Regions from separate parts of the Variovorax sp. 01T432 genome, predicted to be linked through region 2. Evidence: riboswitches for the same ligand, from Rfam matches in the RefSeq annotation. Region 2 holds a riboswitch; the other holds the start of a gene.
What was found. A riboswitch is a leader RNA that binds a small molecule or an ion and turns the genes downstream of it on or off. The one in region 2 is predicted to bind glycine.

Region 1: another riboswitch for glycine. It lies ahead of gcvT (glycine cleavage system aminomethyltransferase GcvT); the one in region 2 lies ahead of AC1DNF_RS13400 (D-amino acid dehydrogenase).

What each region holds. Positions count from the first base shown of each region.
Region 1 covers NZ_JBFTPS010000020.1:14,396-22,199, reverse strand. The annotation lists gene AC1DNF_RS16655 (histidine phosphatase family protein) at 1-515, opposite strand, end outside; gene gcvP (aminomethyl-transferring glycine dehydrogenase) at 814-3,717, opposite strand; gene gcvH (glycine cleavage system protein GcvH) at 3,938-4,309, opposite strand; gene gcvT (glycine cleavage system aminomethyltransferase GcvT) at 4,346-5,515, opposite strand; glycine riboswitch at 5,562-5,682, opposite strand; glycine riboswitch at 5,695-5,799, opposite strand; gene AC1DNF_RS16635 (hypothetical protein) at 5,842-6,375, opposite strand; gene AC1DNF_RS16630 (ABC transporter permease/substrate-binding protein) at 6,483-7,804, opposite strand, start outside.
Region 2 covers NZ_JBFTPS010000014.1:77,970-85,773, reverse strand. The annotation lists gene AC1DNF_RS13405 (FAD-dependent oxidoreductase) at 1-779, shown strand, start outside; glycine riboswitch at 851-940, shown strand; glycine riboswitch at 956-1,073, shown strand; partial or broken gene AC1DNF_RS13400 (D-amino acid dehydrogenase) at 1,162-2,489, shown strand; gene AC1DNF_RS13395 (FIST signal transduction protein) at 2,450-3,718, opposite strand; gene AC1DNF_RS13390 (PhaM family polyhydroxyalkanoate granule multifunctional regulatory protein) at 3,756-4,463, opposite strand; gene AC1DNF_RS13385 (copper chaperone PCu(A)C domain-containing protein) at 4,541-5,440, opposite strand; gene AC1DNF_RS13380 (TonB-dependent receptor) at 5,468-7,759, opposite strand.

The sequences.
Region 1 (7,804 bases), on a different contig from region 2:
ACGCGCCGGTCCGCGTATTCGCGCGTCACCATTTCGAGCAGGCTGCGCAGCCGCAGGATGACGTCGCACCAGCTCTCGCCGCCGGGCGGCCGGAAGTAGAACTTGCCGACCAGCTGGCGCTGCTCATCGAGGGCGGGATGGATCTGCCCGATGCCCAGCTTGGTGAGCCCATCCAGGATGCCGAACTCCTTCTCGCGCAGCCGTTCGTCGATGCGCAGCACGATCGGCGCGCTGGCCATGCGGCTGCGCTCGGCGACGAGGCGGGCGGTCTCGCGCGCGCGCACATAGGGCGAACAGAGGATCACTTCGGGTTGCGCGTCGGGCTGCAGCCTGGCGAACCAGTCGCCCAGCGCGATCGACTGCGCCACGCCGAGTTCGGACAGCGGCACGTCGACGTCGCGCCATGCCAGATCGATCACGGGCAGGCCGCCGGCCTCCGCCGCGTGACGCGCGATGTTGCCGGCGCTCTGTCCGTGGCGCACGAGCCAGAGGGTGCGGGGCCAGTGGGGTTGCATGGGAGAGATGATAGGAATCAGCTTCCCCTATGCCTCGTAGGCCGAAGCCGGATTCGCCGGAACGCCTTGATATTGCTCCCCCGCAGTCACAGTTGGAAATGCGCTTGGGGAGGGCGAATTCTTGACCATCGCAAAGGAAGCAGATGCGAGGTCGCGCGCCTTGGCAGCAAATTCTCATGGACTCGGGCCGCCTGTACAGGTTCATCAGCGACGAGGCAGGGCGCACGGTTGACGAGCGATCCCTGGGCTTGAAAGTCGAGAAGGACCTGGGAATCGAAGGCCGGTTGGAGTAGCGCCTTCAGGCGAGATCAGCGATCGGCACGCAACTGCAGAACAGGTTGCGGTCCCCGTAGACGTTGTCGACGCGGCCGATCGGCGGCCAGTACTTGGCCTCCTTGAGCGTCGCCAGCGGGAAGGCGCCGAGCTCGCGCGAATAGGGCCGCGCCCATTCGGTGCCGAGCAGGCTCGCCGCCGTGTGGGGCGCGTGCTTGAGCGGGTTATCTTCCCTGGGCCAAACGCCTTCCTCGACGCGCCGGATCTCGCCGCGAATGGCGATCATGGCGTCGATGAAGCGGTCGAGCTCGGCCAGCGGTTCGCTCTCGGTCGGCTCGACCATCAGCGTGCCCGGTACCGGGAAGCTCAGCGTCGGCGCATGGAAGCCGTAGTCGATCAGCCGCTTGGCGACATCCTCCGCCGTGACGCCGCTCGTCTCCTTGAGCGGGCGCAGGTCGAGGATGCACTCGTGCGCGACGTGGCCGTTGGGGCTCGCGTAGAGCGTGGGGTAGTGGTCCTTCAGGCGCGCGCTGATGTAGTTGGCGCTGAGGATCGCGGTCTCGGTCGCGGCCTGCAGGCCGGCCGCGCCCATCATGCGGCAGTACATCCAGCTGATCGGCAGCACGGCGGCATTGCCCAGCGGCGCCGCCGACACCGCGCCCACGCCGTGCGACGCGACACCCGCCGTCGCATGCCCGGGCAGGTAGGGCACGAGGTCTTCCACCACGCACACCGGCCCGACGCCCGGGCCGCCGCCGCCGTGCGGAATGCAGAAGGTCTTGTGCAGGTTCAGGTGGCTCACGTCGCCGCCGAATTCGCCGGGCGCGGCCACCCCGACCAGCGCGTTCATGTTTGCGCCGTCGACGTAGACGCGGCCGCCGTGCGCATGCACGATCTCGCACAGCTCCTTCACGCGGGTCTCGAACACGCCGTGGGTGCTTGGGTAGGTGATCATCACCGCGGCGAGCCGGCCGGCGTGCTTCTCGCACGCGCGCTTCAGGTCGTCGATGTCGACGTTGCCTTCGGCATCGCAGGCCGTCACCACCACCTGCATGCCCACCATCTGCGCGCTGGCCGGGTTGGTGCCGTGCGCCGAGGAGGGGATGAGGCAGACGTCGCGGTGCCCCTGGCCCTTGGCTTCATGGAAGGCCTTGATCGCCAGCAGGCCGGCGTACTCGCCCTGGGAGCCGGCGTTGGGCTGCAGGCTGATGCCCGCGTAGCCCGTGGCCTCGCAGAGCCAGGCGCGCAGCTGGGCGTCGAGCTGCGCGTAGCCCTGCAGCTGCTCGGCCGGCGCGAAGGGATGGATGTTCGCGAACTCGGGCCAGGTGATCGGGATCATCTCGCTGGTCGCGTTGAGCTTCATGGTGCAGCTGCCCAGCGGGATCATGCTGCGGTCGAGCGCCAGGTCCTTGTCGCTGAGGCTGCGGATGTAGCGCAGCATCGCGGTCTCGCTCTTGTGGGTGTTGAACACCGGATGCGTGAGGAAGGCGCTGGTACGGCGCAGGTCCGGGGGAATGCGCGGCGTGATCGTGCCCGAGAGTTCCTCGAAGCGCGGCATCGGCGTGCCGGCGGGCACGAACAGTGCCCACAGGGTCTCGATGTCGGCGCGCGTCGTGGTCTCGTCGAGCGAAATGCCCAGGTGGTGCTGCAGCCGCTGGCGCAGGTTGACGCTGGCGGCGTGCGCGCGCTCCTGGATCTTCGCCGTGTCCTCGCCGGTCTTGACGGTCAGCGAGTCGAAGGCGGTGGCGTTGACGATCTCGCGGCCCATCTGCTCCAGGCCCTGCGCCAGCACCGCCGTCAGCGCGGCGACGCGCTGCGCGATGCGGGTCAGGCCCTGGGGCCCGTGGTAGACCGCGTACATGCTGGCGACCACCGCGGGCAACACCTGTGCGGTGCAGATGTTGGAGGTGGCTTTCTCGCGGCGGATGTGCTGCTCGCGCGTCTGCAGCGCGAGGCGGTAGGCGGGCCGGCCGTGCGTGTCCACGCTGACGCCGACCAGCCGCCCGGGCAGCGAGCGCTTGAACGTGTCGCGGCAGGCCAGGTAGGCGGCGTGCGGGCCGCCGTTGCACATCGGCATGCCGAAGCGTTGCGTGGTGCCGCAGACGATGTCTGCATCCCATTCGCCCGGGGGCACCAGCAGCGTGAGCGCGAGCAGGTCGGCCGCCACGCAGAAGGCGGCGTCGCATTCGTGCGCGTGGCCGGCGAGCGGGCGCAGGTCATGCACATGGCCGGTGGTGGCCGGGTACTGCGCGAGCACGCCGAAGAAGTCGCCGCTCGTCATGAGGTGCGGCAGGGTCTCGGAGACGGTGCTGACCTTCACCTCGATGCCCAGCGGCGCGGCGCGTGTCTTGATGACCTCGATGGTCTGCGGATGGCAGTCGCCCGACACCAGGAAGACCTTGCTCTTGCTCTTGACGCTGCGCCGGGCCAGCGTCATCGCCTCGGCCGCCGCGGTGGCTTCGTCGAGCATCGAGGCGTTGGCGATGGCCATGCCGGTGAGGTCGCACACCATGGTCTGGAAGTTGAGCAGTGCTTCCATGCGGCCTTGGGAAATCTCGGCCTGGTAGGGCGTGTAGGCGGTGTACCAGGCCGGGTTCTCCAGCACGTTGCGCAGGATCACGGCGGGCGTGTGCGTGCCGTAGTAGCCCTGGCCGATGAAGCTTCGCGCCACCTTGTTCTTCGCGGCGATGGCCTTGAGCTCGGCCAGCGCGTCGGCTTCGCTCAGCGCCGCGGGCAGGCGCATCGGCCTGCGGCGGCGGATGGCCGGAGGGACGATGCCGTCGATCAGCTCGGCGCGCGTCGACGAGCCGATGGCGCCGAGCATGCGCGCCTCGTCCTCGGCTTCGATGCCGATATGGCGCGCGATGAATTCCTCGGCGTTCTCGAGGTCGGTGAGCGAGGGCAGGGTGGGCTGGACGGGCGTCGGCATGGATGTGATCAGCTTGGAAGGAACGAGGTACGGAGCAGGAAAGAGGTCGCCGCCGGGCCGCCCCAAGGCGGCCGCGCCTCCCACCCGGGGGGTGGCGAAGCACACGAAGTGGCAAGCCGGGGGGCAGTCATTCGGCGGCCGCCGCCGGGCCGCCCCAAGGCGGCCGCGCCTCCCCCCCGGGGGGGTGGCGAAGCACACGAAGTGGCAAGCCGGGGGGCAGTCATGATTCAGCGATCTTCTGGTAGGCGGCGGCGTCCAGCAGCGCGTCGAGTTGCGAGGGATCGCTCAGGAGCACCTTGAAGAACCAGCCTTCGGCTTCCGGCGCGCTGTTGGCGAGCGAGGGATCGGCGCGCAGCGCTTCGTTGACTTCGGTGACCTCGCCGGACACCGGCATGAAGACGTCGGCCGCGGCCTTGACCGACTCGACCACGCCGGCGACTTCGCCCTGCGCATAGGTCTCGCCGACGTTGGGCAGGTCGACGAAGACGACATCGCCCAGCGCGTCCTGCGCGTGCACGGTGATGCCGACGACGGCGACGCCGTCGCTGCCGGCATCGACCCATTCGTGGTCCTTGGTGTACTTGATGCTCATGAAAAGACTCCTGGTTGGAAATTGATCAGCCGGCCATCATCCACGGAAATAACGCGTCGGCACGAAGGGCATGGTGCTCACTTCCATCGGCACGGGCTTGCTGCGCACGATCGCCTGGATGCGGGTGCCGGGCTCGGCGTAGGCCAGCGCCACGTAGGCCATCGCGATCGGCCGATCGACCGTCGGGCTCAGCAGTCCGCTGGTCACCTTGCCGATCAGAAGACCCTCGAAGGATTGCAGGGGCGTGCCGTCGCGCACCGGCACGCGTTCCAGCGCGACCAGGCCGACCCGCTTGCGCTTCAGGGTGTCGTGGTCCAGGTGGCCCGCGGTGCCGCTGGCGGCCGTGAGCTGCGCAAGAATCCGCGCCGCGCCCGGGAAGCCGCCCTCGCGCGCGCCGCCGGCGCGGCGCACCTTCTGCATCGCCCAGCCGAGCGAGGCTTCGACCGGCGTGGTGCTTTCGTCGATGTCGTTGCCATAGAGGCAGAGCCCGGCTTCGAGCCGCAGCGAGTTGCGCGCGCCCAGGCCGACCGGCTTGACCTCGGGCTGCGCCAGCAGCAAGCGGGCGAGGGCCTCGGCATCCTTCGCGGCCACCGAGATCTCGAATCCGTCTTCACCGGTGTAGCCGCTGCGCGTGACGAAGGCCGCCAGGCCGCCGATGCGCACTTCGCCGCCCGTCATGAAGACGAAGCGCTCGACGCCCGGCGACAGGCGCGCGAGCGTGCCGGCGGCGAGCGGGCCCTGCAGCGCCAGCAGCGCATGGTCGGGCATCGGCTCGACCTGGCAGCGCTGGCCGATCTTCGCGCGGATGTGGGCGATGTCGGCCGCCTTGCAGGCGCCGTTGACGATCACGAAGAGCGAGTCCCGGCCCTCGTTGAAGAACATCAGGTCGTCGAGGATGCCGCCCTGGTCGTTGAGCAGCAGGCCATAGCGCTGCTTGCCGGGGGACAGGCCGATCACGTCGACCGGCATCAACGTCTCGAAGGCGGCGGCGGCGTCGGGGCCCTTGAGGCGCAGCTGGCCCATGTGCGAGATGTCGAACAGGCCGGCGGCCTCGCGCGTGTGCTTGTGCTCGGCCATCAGGCCGGTGGGGTACTGCACGGGCATGCTGTAGCCGGCGAAGGGCACCATGCGGGCGCCGAGCTCGGCGTGCAGGTCGTACAGCGGGGTCTTTTGCAGGACTTCGGCGGGGGCGGGTGAGGAGGCCAAGGCACTCTCCAATAGGGGCAGTCGCTATCCATGACGCAAGCCATGGGCCACCCCTGCTGTCCGCTTTACCTGAGAGATTCGCCCCACGATCGGGGTTTGCTCCTTCGGTGGGCGGCTCTCACTGATCGTTGCTCAGTGGCGGTCCGCCTCTCTCCAGCAAGGAAACGCCCGAAAAAACGAGCGCCTCGTCAGTCCTTTTGCCTGAGCGTTCGGGCCCGATCTCTCGATGGGACCTGCGCCTTCGGCGGCCACGCGGGGGCGCGGCTCTCTCCTGACACGAAAGAGTGTAAGGGATCGGGCAGAGGGCGGTCCCGGGCGCGGCGTCTTCAGTGCACGGCATCGGCCACCGGCAGCAGCATGTCGATGCGTGTGCGGACGGACTCGGCGCGCTCCGGGCCCGCCACCTTCTCGATCTCGGCCAGCATGGCGTTGGCCGTGGACAGCATCGACGTCCGGTCGCGCGCCTCGCGCAGGGTGTCGCGGAACTGCGCGGCGAGCACGGGGTCGCGCCGCACGAACATGCGCTCGCAGAGATCGAACAGGAACATCCGCGTCGTCGCCAGCGAGCGTTTGCCGTCGAAGGCGTCGACCGAGACCGGCGCGGCCTGCGCGAGCGGCGCCGGCACCCGAACGGGCGAGGAGGCCTCCGGCGCCTGCTGCTTCGGCACCAGCAGGAAGCCCTCGTTCACCAGGTGCAGCGCCACCCTTCCAGCCTCTTCGCGGCCGCCGAAGAGTTGGCCGAAATCGGTCACCGAGCGCTGGCCGTCGGCCATCAGCAGCAGCGCTCGCTCGCGCTGGCCCAGCGTGCGGCGGCCCGGCTGGAGTTCCTGGCGGGCCTTGTCGGTCTTGACGAGAAGCATCGGGATCTTGCGGGGTTCGGGATGGAGCACCGCATCATCGGAGGTCGTCGTGACACCCGCGTGAATGCGGCGCCCCCGCGAGTGCGGCGCGGGACGCCCCGGCTTGCTCAGCGCTGGCGCCGCATGAGGTATTCGATGGCCTCGAACAGCGCCTCGCTCACCAGCGCCAGCAGGGCGGCGGGCACGGCGCCGGCGATGAGCAGCCCGCGGTCGTTCAGCGCCAGTCCCGTCACGATGCGCTCGCCGAAGCCGCCCGCGCCGATGAAGGCGGCGATGGTGGCGGTGCCGATGGCGATGGTCGTCGCGGTCCGAACCCCCGCCAGCAAGGTCGGCAGCGACAGCGGCAGCAGCACCAGCCGCAGGCTCTGCGCGCCGGTCATGCCCAGGGCCGTGCCGGCCTCGCGCAGACCCGCGGGCACCTCGGCCAGTCCGGTCACGGTATTGCGCATGATGGGCAGCAGGGCATAGAGCGTGAGGGCGATCAGGGCGGGCACGGTGCCGATCGCTCCGAGCAGCGAGATCAGCAGGGCCAGCAGCGCCAGGGAGGGAATGGTTTGCAGGAGGCCGGTCAGGCCGAGCACGACCGCGCGCACGCGCAGGTGCGGGAACACGAGGATGCCCAGCGGCACCGCGATGAGGATCGCGAGGCCGACCGAGGCCCCGACCAGCAGCAGGTGTTGCCGCGTGAGGCGGCCGAGGTCCGAGCCGAAGAGCTTGGCGGCGAAGCCGCGGGGGACTTCGCCGGATACGGCGGCCTTGCGCGCCAGGAAATCGCGCGCGATCGCATCGAAGGCCTCGCCCTGCAGTTCGGCGCGCGCGTTCATGCGGATCATGGCGGGCTCGTCGATGCGACCCTGGAGCTTCTGCAGCGCGGCCCAGGCCTGCGGCCAGCGCGCCGGCACGTCCAGCCGGTAGAGCACGACCGCCTCGTAGCGGGGGAAGTAGCGGCGGTCGTCTTCCAGCACGCGCAGCTGGAGGTGGTCGATCTTGGCGTCGGTGGTGTAGATGTCCATGACGTCGATCTGCCGGGCCGCCATCGCGTCGTAGGCGAGGCCATGATCGAGCCCCACGGGCTTCTGCCTGAAGCCGTAGCGTTCGGCCAGACCCACCCAGCCATCGGCGCGCCCGATGAACTCGTTGGACAGGCCGAGCTTGAGGTCGGGATGGGCGGCCAGGTCGCTCAGGCTGTGGATCCCCAACCGGTCTGCCTCCGCCGCCCTCATGGCGAGCGCGTAGCCGTCGTTGAAGCCCAGCGGTATGGCCACGCCGAGCCCGAGCGGCGCGAGCGCGGCGTTCATGGCTTCGGGGGAGAGCATCTGCGGGCTCTTGAGGATCTCCTGCGCGATGGTGCCCGTGTATTCGGCGTACATGTCGATGTCGCCCGAGCGCAGGGCCTCGTAGACGATGGCCGTGTTGCCGAGCCCCTGGC
Region 2 (7,804 bases):
TCGACCGAGCCATCGGCATGCGCCACAAGTCCGATCCCATGGAAAACCTCGTGCGCCTGGCTGCCTACAGCCGCAGGAGCGTCCGCGCGTTGAGCGACGAAGTCGGCATGCCGCAGAGCGCGCGCACCAGCGGCCTCCTGAACTTCTTCACGGACGCCGACACCTTCGGCCACCGGTCGGCACGTGCGCAGCACTGGCGCAAACTGGGCTGCGAGGAGCGCCTGCTGACCGCCGCCGAGGCAGTCGTCATGGAGCCCGCCCTTCGATCGATCCACGACCAACTCGCCGGCGCCACCTACTCCCTCGAAGATCCGGCGCGCGACCCCGGCCAGTTCGCGGCAAGCCTCGTCTTCCTGTGCCGGGCTGCCGGTGTGCGCTTCATGATGAAGCACACCGTCGTCTCGCTCCAGGAGCACGACGGCCGCATCGACCATGTGGAGTTGGCCGACGCCGAGGGTCGTCCGAGCACCCTGCGCGGCCAGGCCTATGTGCTGGCGCTCGGGAGTTCGAGCGTGCCTCACGCGGAGCGCCTGAAGATCGCGATGCCGCTGCGCTTCGCGCGCGAGTACATCGTCACCATCCCATTGAAGGACCCGGCCCGCGCCCCGCGCCTGACGCTGCGGGACCGCCAAGGCAAGCTCCGCATTGCTCGTGTCGAGACGCCCACCGGCGAGTGCCTGCGTGTTTCCGGCACCGTGCCCTCCAGCCCCGACGAACAGGGCGAACCCGACTCGGACCGCTTCCATGCCATCCTGCGCCGCATCGACATGCTGTCATGAGCGGACTGCGGCCGGAACTCGAGTTCGCGTTCACGGGGCTCTAGCACGGCCGGGCCCGCGCGGCCTACAATCGCCGCACTGCAGGAGAGCGGGCCGCGCCAGCGGCCCCACCGAAGGCGCAAACTCCCATAAACGCTCAGGTCGACTCACGAGATGAGCCTGTACTGCACCAACTGTCAGAGCCGTCTGGAGAGCCATCGCACCGCTTCAAGGTGGGCGCGATGCACCGAAGGAGCAAACCCGTTGCGGGCGCAGCGGGTGAATCTCTCAGGTACCGAGGACAGGGGGAGCGGCAACTTGGACCGAGCGTCCGGTTGCTCTTCGTTCGTCGAGGCTTCCGTTCCCGTTCGTCCAAGCGCTGCAACCTTCATTGGTGATTCACATGCGCGTGATCGTTCTTGGCGCCGGCCTGCTCGGCGTGACCTCGGCTTACTACCTCCAGCAACTCGGCCACGAGTGACCGTGATCGACCGACAGGCCACACCGGCGGCCGAAACCAGCTTCGCCAACGGCGGCCAGATCTCCGTCAGCCATGCGGAACCCTGGGCCAACCCGGGCGCGCCGCTGAAGGTGCTGCAATGGCTCGGCAAGGAAGATGCCCCGCTGCTGTTCCGAATTCGTGCGGACATGCGCCAGTGGCTGTGGGGCCTGCAGTTCCTGCGCGAATGCACACCGGCGCGCACCCGCCACAACATCGAGCAGATCGTTCGCCTGGGCACCTACAGCCGGGAGACCCTGCAGCAATTGCGCCGCGACACGGGCCTCAGCTACGACCAGCGCACGCAAGGCATCCTGCACTTCTACACGACGCGCAAGGAATTCGATGCCGCCCTGAAGCCCGCCGAACAGATGCGCGCACTCGGCTGTGACCGCCGGGTGATCTCCGCGGACGAGGCCGTGAAGATCGAACCCGCGCTGGCCCACATCCGTGCCCAGCTGGCAGGCGCCACCTATACGGCCGAAGACGAGTCGGGCGACGCCAACCGCTTTGCGCGCGAGCTGGTCGCGCTGGCCGCCGCCGCGGGCGTGCGCTTCCTGATGAGCCACACCGTGACAGCGCTGCGCGAAGCCGCCGGCCGCATCGATCATGTGGAGGCCACCGACAGCGAAGGCCGTTTCCAGCGCATCCGCGGCGATGCCTTCGTCGTGGCGATGGGCTCGCTGAGCCCGCTCTACGCGGCGCCGCTGGGCATCCGGCTGCCGATTTACCCGGCCAAGGGCTACTCGGTCACCATGCCGGTCAAGGATGCATCGAAGGCGCACCAGGTTTCGCTGACCGACGACGAGTTCAAGCTCGTGTTCTCGCGCTACACATCGGCCACTGGCGACCGCCTGCGCATCGCCGGCACGGCCGAACTCAACGGCTACGACCGCGACCTCAACCGCGTGCGCTGCGAGGCGATCGTTCGGCGCGTCGAGCAACTGTTCCCCGGCGCCGGCGATGCAACCGAGGCCCAGTTCTGGACCGGCCTGCGTCCGGCGACGCCGAGCAACGTCCCGTTGATCGGCGCCACGAAGCTTCCCAACCTGTTCCTGAACACCGGACACGGCACCCTGGGCTGGACCCACGCCTGCGGTTCCGGCAAGTCGATCGCCCGCATCGTGAGCGGCCTGGCGCCGGAGGTGGACTTCGCCTTCACCGGGATTGCAGGATCAGGAAAGGCCCCGGCTCAATCGTCGCTGGTAAAGACCGTCAAGACGCCGGTATAGCCGTACAGGTGATGCCGCGCGATTTCGCCCGCGGCAAAGAACCCGACCAGCGGCACGTCGCCGAGCGCGTGCCGCACGATCTGCAGCTCGGCGCCGGGCGCTCCGAAATGCGGCCCGCCCCTGCCCGCGCAGCTGACATAGACAGCACCGGCGATGCGCCGCGCCGGATGCGGCGCCGCCTCGGCTTCGCCGGCGGCGACCTCGCGCGCGGTCGCCAGCGTCTGCTCCTGGGGTTCGAGTTCCTCGCGGATTTCGGCGCACACCCGCATCAGGTCCGCACGTGCGGCCTGCGCGTTGCGGCGGCAGAAGCTCATGCGCATGCCGGCCTCGGCGACGTCCGCGATCGCCACGCCGCGGCGCGTCGGATCGAGCCCGATGATGTGACGAACGAGCACGTCCGCGCCCAGGTCGCGCGTGCGGCGGATGCCGTCGCTGCCGGGGTGGGCGAGCCCGACAAGCGTCGCGCGCACGGCTTCGATCGCCTGCTCGGGCTGATCGAGCGACACGTGAAGATCGGCCAGCAGCACGTCGAGCGCGGGCTGTCCGTCGAGCTTGAGCAGCAGATTACCATCGGCCTCGGTGATCTCGCGCTCGGGCGAGACGGGCTGGCAGCCCTGGGTGACACGCGAGACCAGCCGCACGCCTTCGCCGAACACGACGCCCGACATCCCGCCCGAGAACACGCCACCGACCGCGCCCTGCCCCCGGATGTTGCCGTTGCCGCCGATGGCGAACTGCAGGGAGCCGGCGCGGCCCGAAGACAGCCCGCCGAAGAGATAGCCGGTATCGGTGCGTTGCGCCATCTCGTCGATCAACTCGCTGAGTTCAGGCGTGCGCGGGTCGGCATGCACGAGCGCGGTGTGGGCCGAAAAGCCGCTCATCTCGGTGTTGGTCAGGGGGGCCACGCCGGAGAACACGCGGTACTGGTCGCTCGGCAGCTCGCACAGCATCACGCTGAGGGCAGGTTCGTCGAAGTATTCGGCGTTGTTGGCAGCGACGCCCACACCCACGGTGCCTGACCAGTCCGTGATCTCGGGCAGCTCGGCACCGAGGTGGTCGAGGATCTCCTGTGCATCGGCTGCGTAGTGGTCGGTGATGTAGAGCAGGCCCAGCGTGGGCGAGTGGGCGTAATCGGGCAGCGCCATCTGCGCCCGCAATTGGGCGAGCACGAGGCCGGCCGCCATGCGCCATTGCGGATGGGTGGCGTGACCGGAAGGAAACAGCTTCATGCGACCGATTCTCGCTCGGCTGGACTCGGAGAATTTCTCAGCGTGCGCGAGTCCGCTTGCGCGCTGGGGCCTTGGCCGCCGGGGCCTTCTTCTTCGCGGCGGCGCCCGGCTTGGGCGCCGGCTTGTCGGGGGTCGCCGCGACCATCGCCTTGCCGACGGCGTCCGCCAGCGGCTGAGCCATCGCCGGCATCTTCAAGTGCGCGGCATCCTGCAACGCCGAGGCAGCGATCTGCTGGAACTGCTGCGTCAGCGCACCCCACCATTGCAGCGGGTCGACGACGCCGCCGGCCGCTTCCGCCGGCGCGGCGGCGGCGGTTTCAGCGGACTCGGTTTCGTTCCGTGGCGCCGCCGGCTGGGGAGCCACCGCCGGGGGCTGCGCGCCGAACATGGACGAAGGTGCGGGTGCCGCCGCAGCGGGCTGCCGCGTGAACGCGTTGGCCAGGTCTTCCATGCGCACGTTCATGCCGCGCAGGGTCGAGAGCGTCATCTTCTGCACCTCGAGCGCCTGGATCGTGGCCTTGAGCGCATGGCCGTTCTGCTCGAGCCAATACTGAACGGTCTTGAGTTCCTGGATGCGCTTGTCCACCTCCTCGACACTGAGCGTGGGCGCGACCCAGCTCGACAGGCTCGGCATGCCGGGCACCGCGCTCGGGCCGGCCGTGGCGGCGGCGCCCGTCAGGTTCCTGAGAAAGTCGAAACCCGGGACGAACTGGCTGAAGGCGAAAGGCGTGCTCGAGTCGCTCATGGGAAGTCTCCAGGAGAGTGGTTTTTGTGCAGCCAGCTTACTCCATGAAAACGCCCCTATGGGCGCCTCGGCGCGTCTCAGTGCTTGTGCTCGCCGCCGGCGGGAGCGGCGGCGCCCGCCAGCACCGGCACCTTCAGTTCCAGCGTGCTCTTCTGCCCCTTCGCATCCTCGAAGCGCAACGTCAGCGGCACCGTGCTGCCGCTGGTCAAGGGCTGCTTCAGGTCCATCATCATGATGTGATAGCCCCCGGCCTTGAGTTCGACCGTCTGCCTTGCCGGCAGTTCGAGCCCCGGCACCTCGCGCATGCGCATGGTGTCGCCCTCCATCTTCATCTCGTGGACCGCCGCCACGCCGGCCACCGGGGTCGAGGCGCCGACCAGCCGCGCGCCCGAGGGGGCGCTGAGCTTCATGAACGCGCCCGTGCCACTCTGTCCCGGCACCGAGGCGCGAATCCATGCGTCGCGCACGTCGACCGCCGCCACGCCCGGTGCAAGCACATCGAGTCGGACCGCCGGGCTCGCCAGGCCTTCCGTCGAGGTGCCGCTGGCCGGCACCTGCGCCCAATCGGCGCTGCCGGCATCGCAAGTCTGCAGCACCTTGAACCACAGCACGCCCGGCGTCGCGGGCAGCCTGCCGCGCAGCAGAAACTCTGCCTGCGCCTTGCCCGACAGCGCCGCCTGCGGCGACTCCGCGGTCCAGCGCACTTCGCCGGCGTCGTCTCCGGCCGCCTTCTGCACCTCGAGCTTCCAGCCCTTGAGCGCCTGAGCCTCGGAGAAGGCAAAGCCCTTGGGCAAACGCACGGTGATGCCGGTCGTGCTGCCGGCATCCTTGCAGGGATGGCCGACGTGGAAGGCCGCCTCGTAGTCGCTGCCGGCGCTGCCGCCGCCCGGCGGCAGTGTCACGTGGGCGAAGCTGCCGCCCGCGCCAGTCAGCAGGAGACAGGCGGCCAGGTTCTTGAGGACGTAACGGGAGTTCATGGGAAGTTCCTTTGAAGACATTGGGAGTCAGAGGTCGAAGCGGAGTTCAGCGGTGTAGGTGCGCTGCGGATAGGGGTGAAAGTTCCAGTACTGGTAGTTGTTGGCGTTGTCGATGCCCAAGGCCGCCGACCAGTGCTTGTCGAACTGGTAGCGCACGCGGTAATCGACGGTGAAGTACTTGCTCGCGGCGGTATAGGCGAAGCCATTGATGTCGCTGTTGTCGAGCGTGGAGTACTGCTTGCCGCTGTAGCGCGCGGCCATGGTGAAAGCCCAGCGCGCATCGGGCTTCCAGGTGGCAACCGCCGTGGCGCGCCACGCCGGCACGCGCGGCTGCTGCTTGCCCACGCTGGCCGGAAAGGCTGCGTTGGCGGTGATGCGCGAGTCGGCATAGGTCAGGCTGCCGCCCAGGTCCAGGCCCTTGATGAAGACGTCGGCGCCCTGGTAGGCCATCTCCACTCCGGTCGTGCGCATCTGGTCGACGTTCTGCACGCGCGAGACGGTGGTCGAGCCCGGGATGAGCTGCGAGTAGAGCGCATCGCGCGTGGTCTCGTGAAACAGCGTCACGCGCGCGAGACCCTGACCCAGGTCCTTCTCGGCCGTGAGCTCGGAGGTCCACGACCGCTCGGGCTTCAGGTTCGGATCGTTGATGAAGGACAGCGCGCCGCCCGAGGTCGCGCCGTAGAGCTCGCCCACCGTCGGCATCCGGACGGCGCGCCCGGTCGACGCCTTGAGCACCGTGTCGGCGCTCCACTGATACGCGACGGCGGCCTTGGGCGAGACGTGCGACTCGTGCCGGTCGCCGTAGTCGAGCCGGCTGGCGCCGCTCGCGCTGAAGCCCTCCTGTGCGCGCCAATCCTCGAAGCGCAGGCCCAGCACCGTCTTCCACCGGGGAGCGAAAGCCCAGGTGTCCTGCGCCCAGAGGCTGCGCAATTCGGAGCGCCCGCCCACGTCGGTCACTGGCGTGCCGGCGGGGCCGTCCTGCCAATCGCCGATCACCCCGGACTTCAGGATGCGCAGTTTGTACGCATCGCGCTGCACCCCGAAGTCGACGATGTGCGCGCTGCCTTGCGGGCGCCATGTGCCACGTGCGCCAAGCGTGTTCCAGCCGGTGCCGTTCTGGTCCTGCAGCGTGCCGGCCCCGCCACCGGCCGCCGGCGGCAGCGCGACCGTCGGCACCCGGAGCTGGTCGCTCGCGTCGTCATAGAGACTGGCCGTGACTTCCCAGTCCCACTCGCCCCTGGTGTTGCTCTTGACCGAGAGCCCGTGCATCAGCTGCGTCTGCCTCTCGTTGCTGAGGTTGTAGTCGCCCGGCGAGAGATTGAAGCTGCGCCCGTCGATGTTGACCAGCCCGCTGTAGATGGGCTGCCCCGCCGGGTTGCGCAAGTAGGTGTCGGGCCGGCCTTCCGAGCCGTTCCGCCACCAGCCGAGCGTGTAGGCGGCGCGTACCGTCGACGAGAAGTCGTAGGCCAGCTTCAGTTTGGCATGGTCCTGCACCGTGTGATATGCGGTCGCGGTGCCGAGGATGTACCAGGGATTGTTGTTGCGATCCAGAGCCGCGACCGCGCCGGTCACCGGGGTCCCGGCGGCGCCGGGCGTTCCGGCACTCAGGGCCCGGGTCGGAAATGTCAGCGGTTGCCCGTGGCTGTCGATGCGGTTCACGTCGATCCACCAGGACCAGTCGCCGCTCTTGCTGCCGATCGATGCGCTGCTCTGCCAGCCGTTGAAGCTCGTGTGCGTGTTGTAGAGATCGAAGGGCTGCGAGAAGTAGCCCGACTTCACGTGCGCCTCGAGTTGTGTCGGCATGCGGGTGACGTAGTCGACGACGGCCCCGGCCGAGTTGCCCGGGTAGGCGGCGGAGAAGGGGCCGTACATCACGTCCACCCGCTCGATCTCCTCCGGCATCACCAGGCCCCAGCGCGGCGCATAGTTGCTCCCGTTGGCGATCCCGTTGCCCAGGTAGTTCGACAGCAGGATGCCGTCGGCATACACCGCGGAGCGCGCGCTGTTGCCGGTGCCCGAGGCCCGGCTCGAGAGAATGGCGTGGTTGTAGTCGCCGATATAGCGCTTGCGCACCAGCAGGCTGGGGAAGTACTTGAGCGCATCCTCGCTGTCGGTGGCGTTGATGGTGTTCTCGATCTGCTCGCCCGTGATGCCCTCGATGGTCGTGGGAATCTGAGTGGGCAGCGAGCTCGGGCGGCCGCCGCTGACGGTCACGATGCCGAGCGACTTGACGAGTTCGGGGGCCTCCTGCGCGAAGGCGGGCATCGCGCTCCATGGGCAAGCCGCGCCGCATGCGAGCGCGAGCCAGTGTCTGTTCATTGAAATCTCTCCTCGGCCCATCCGGGGCCATCACTGCGAGGCGCC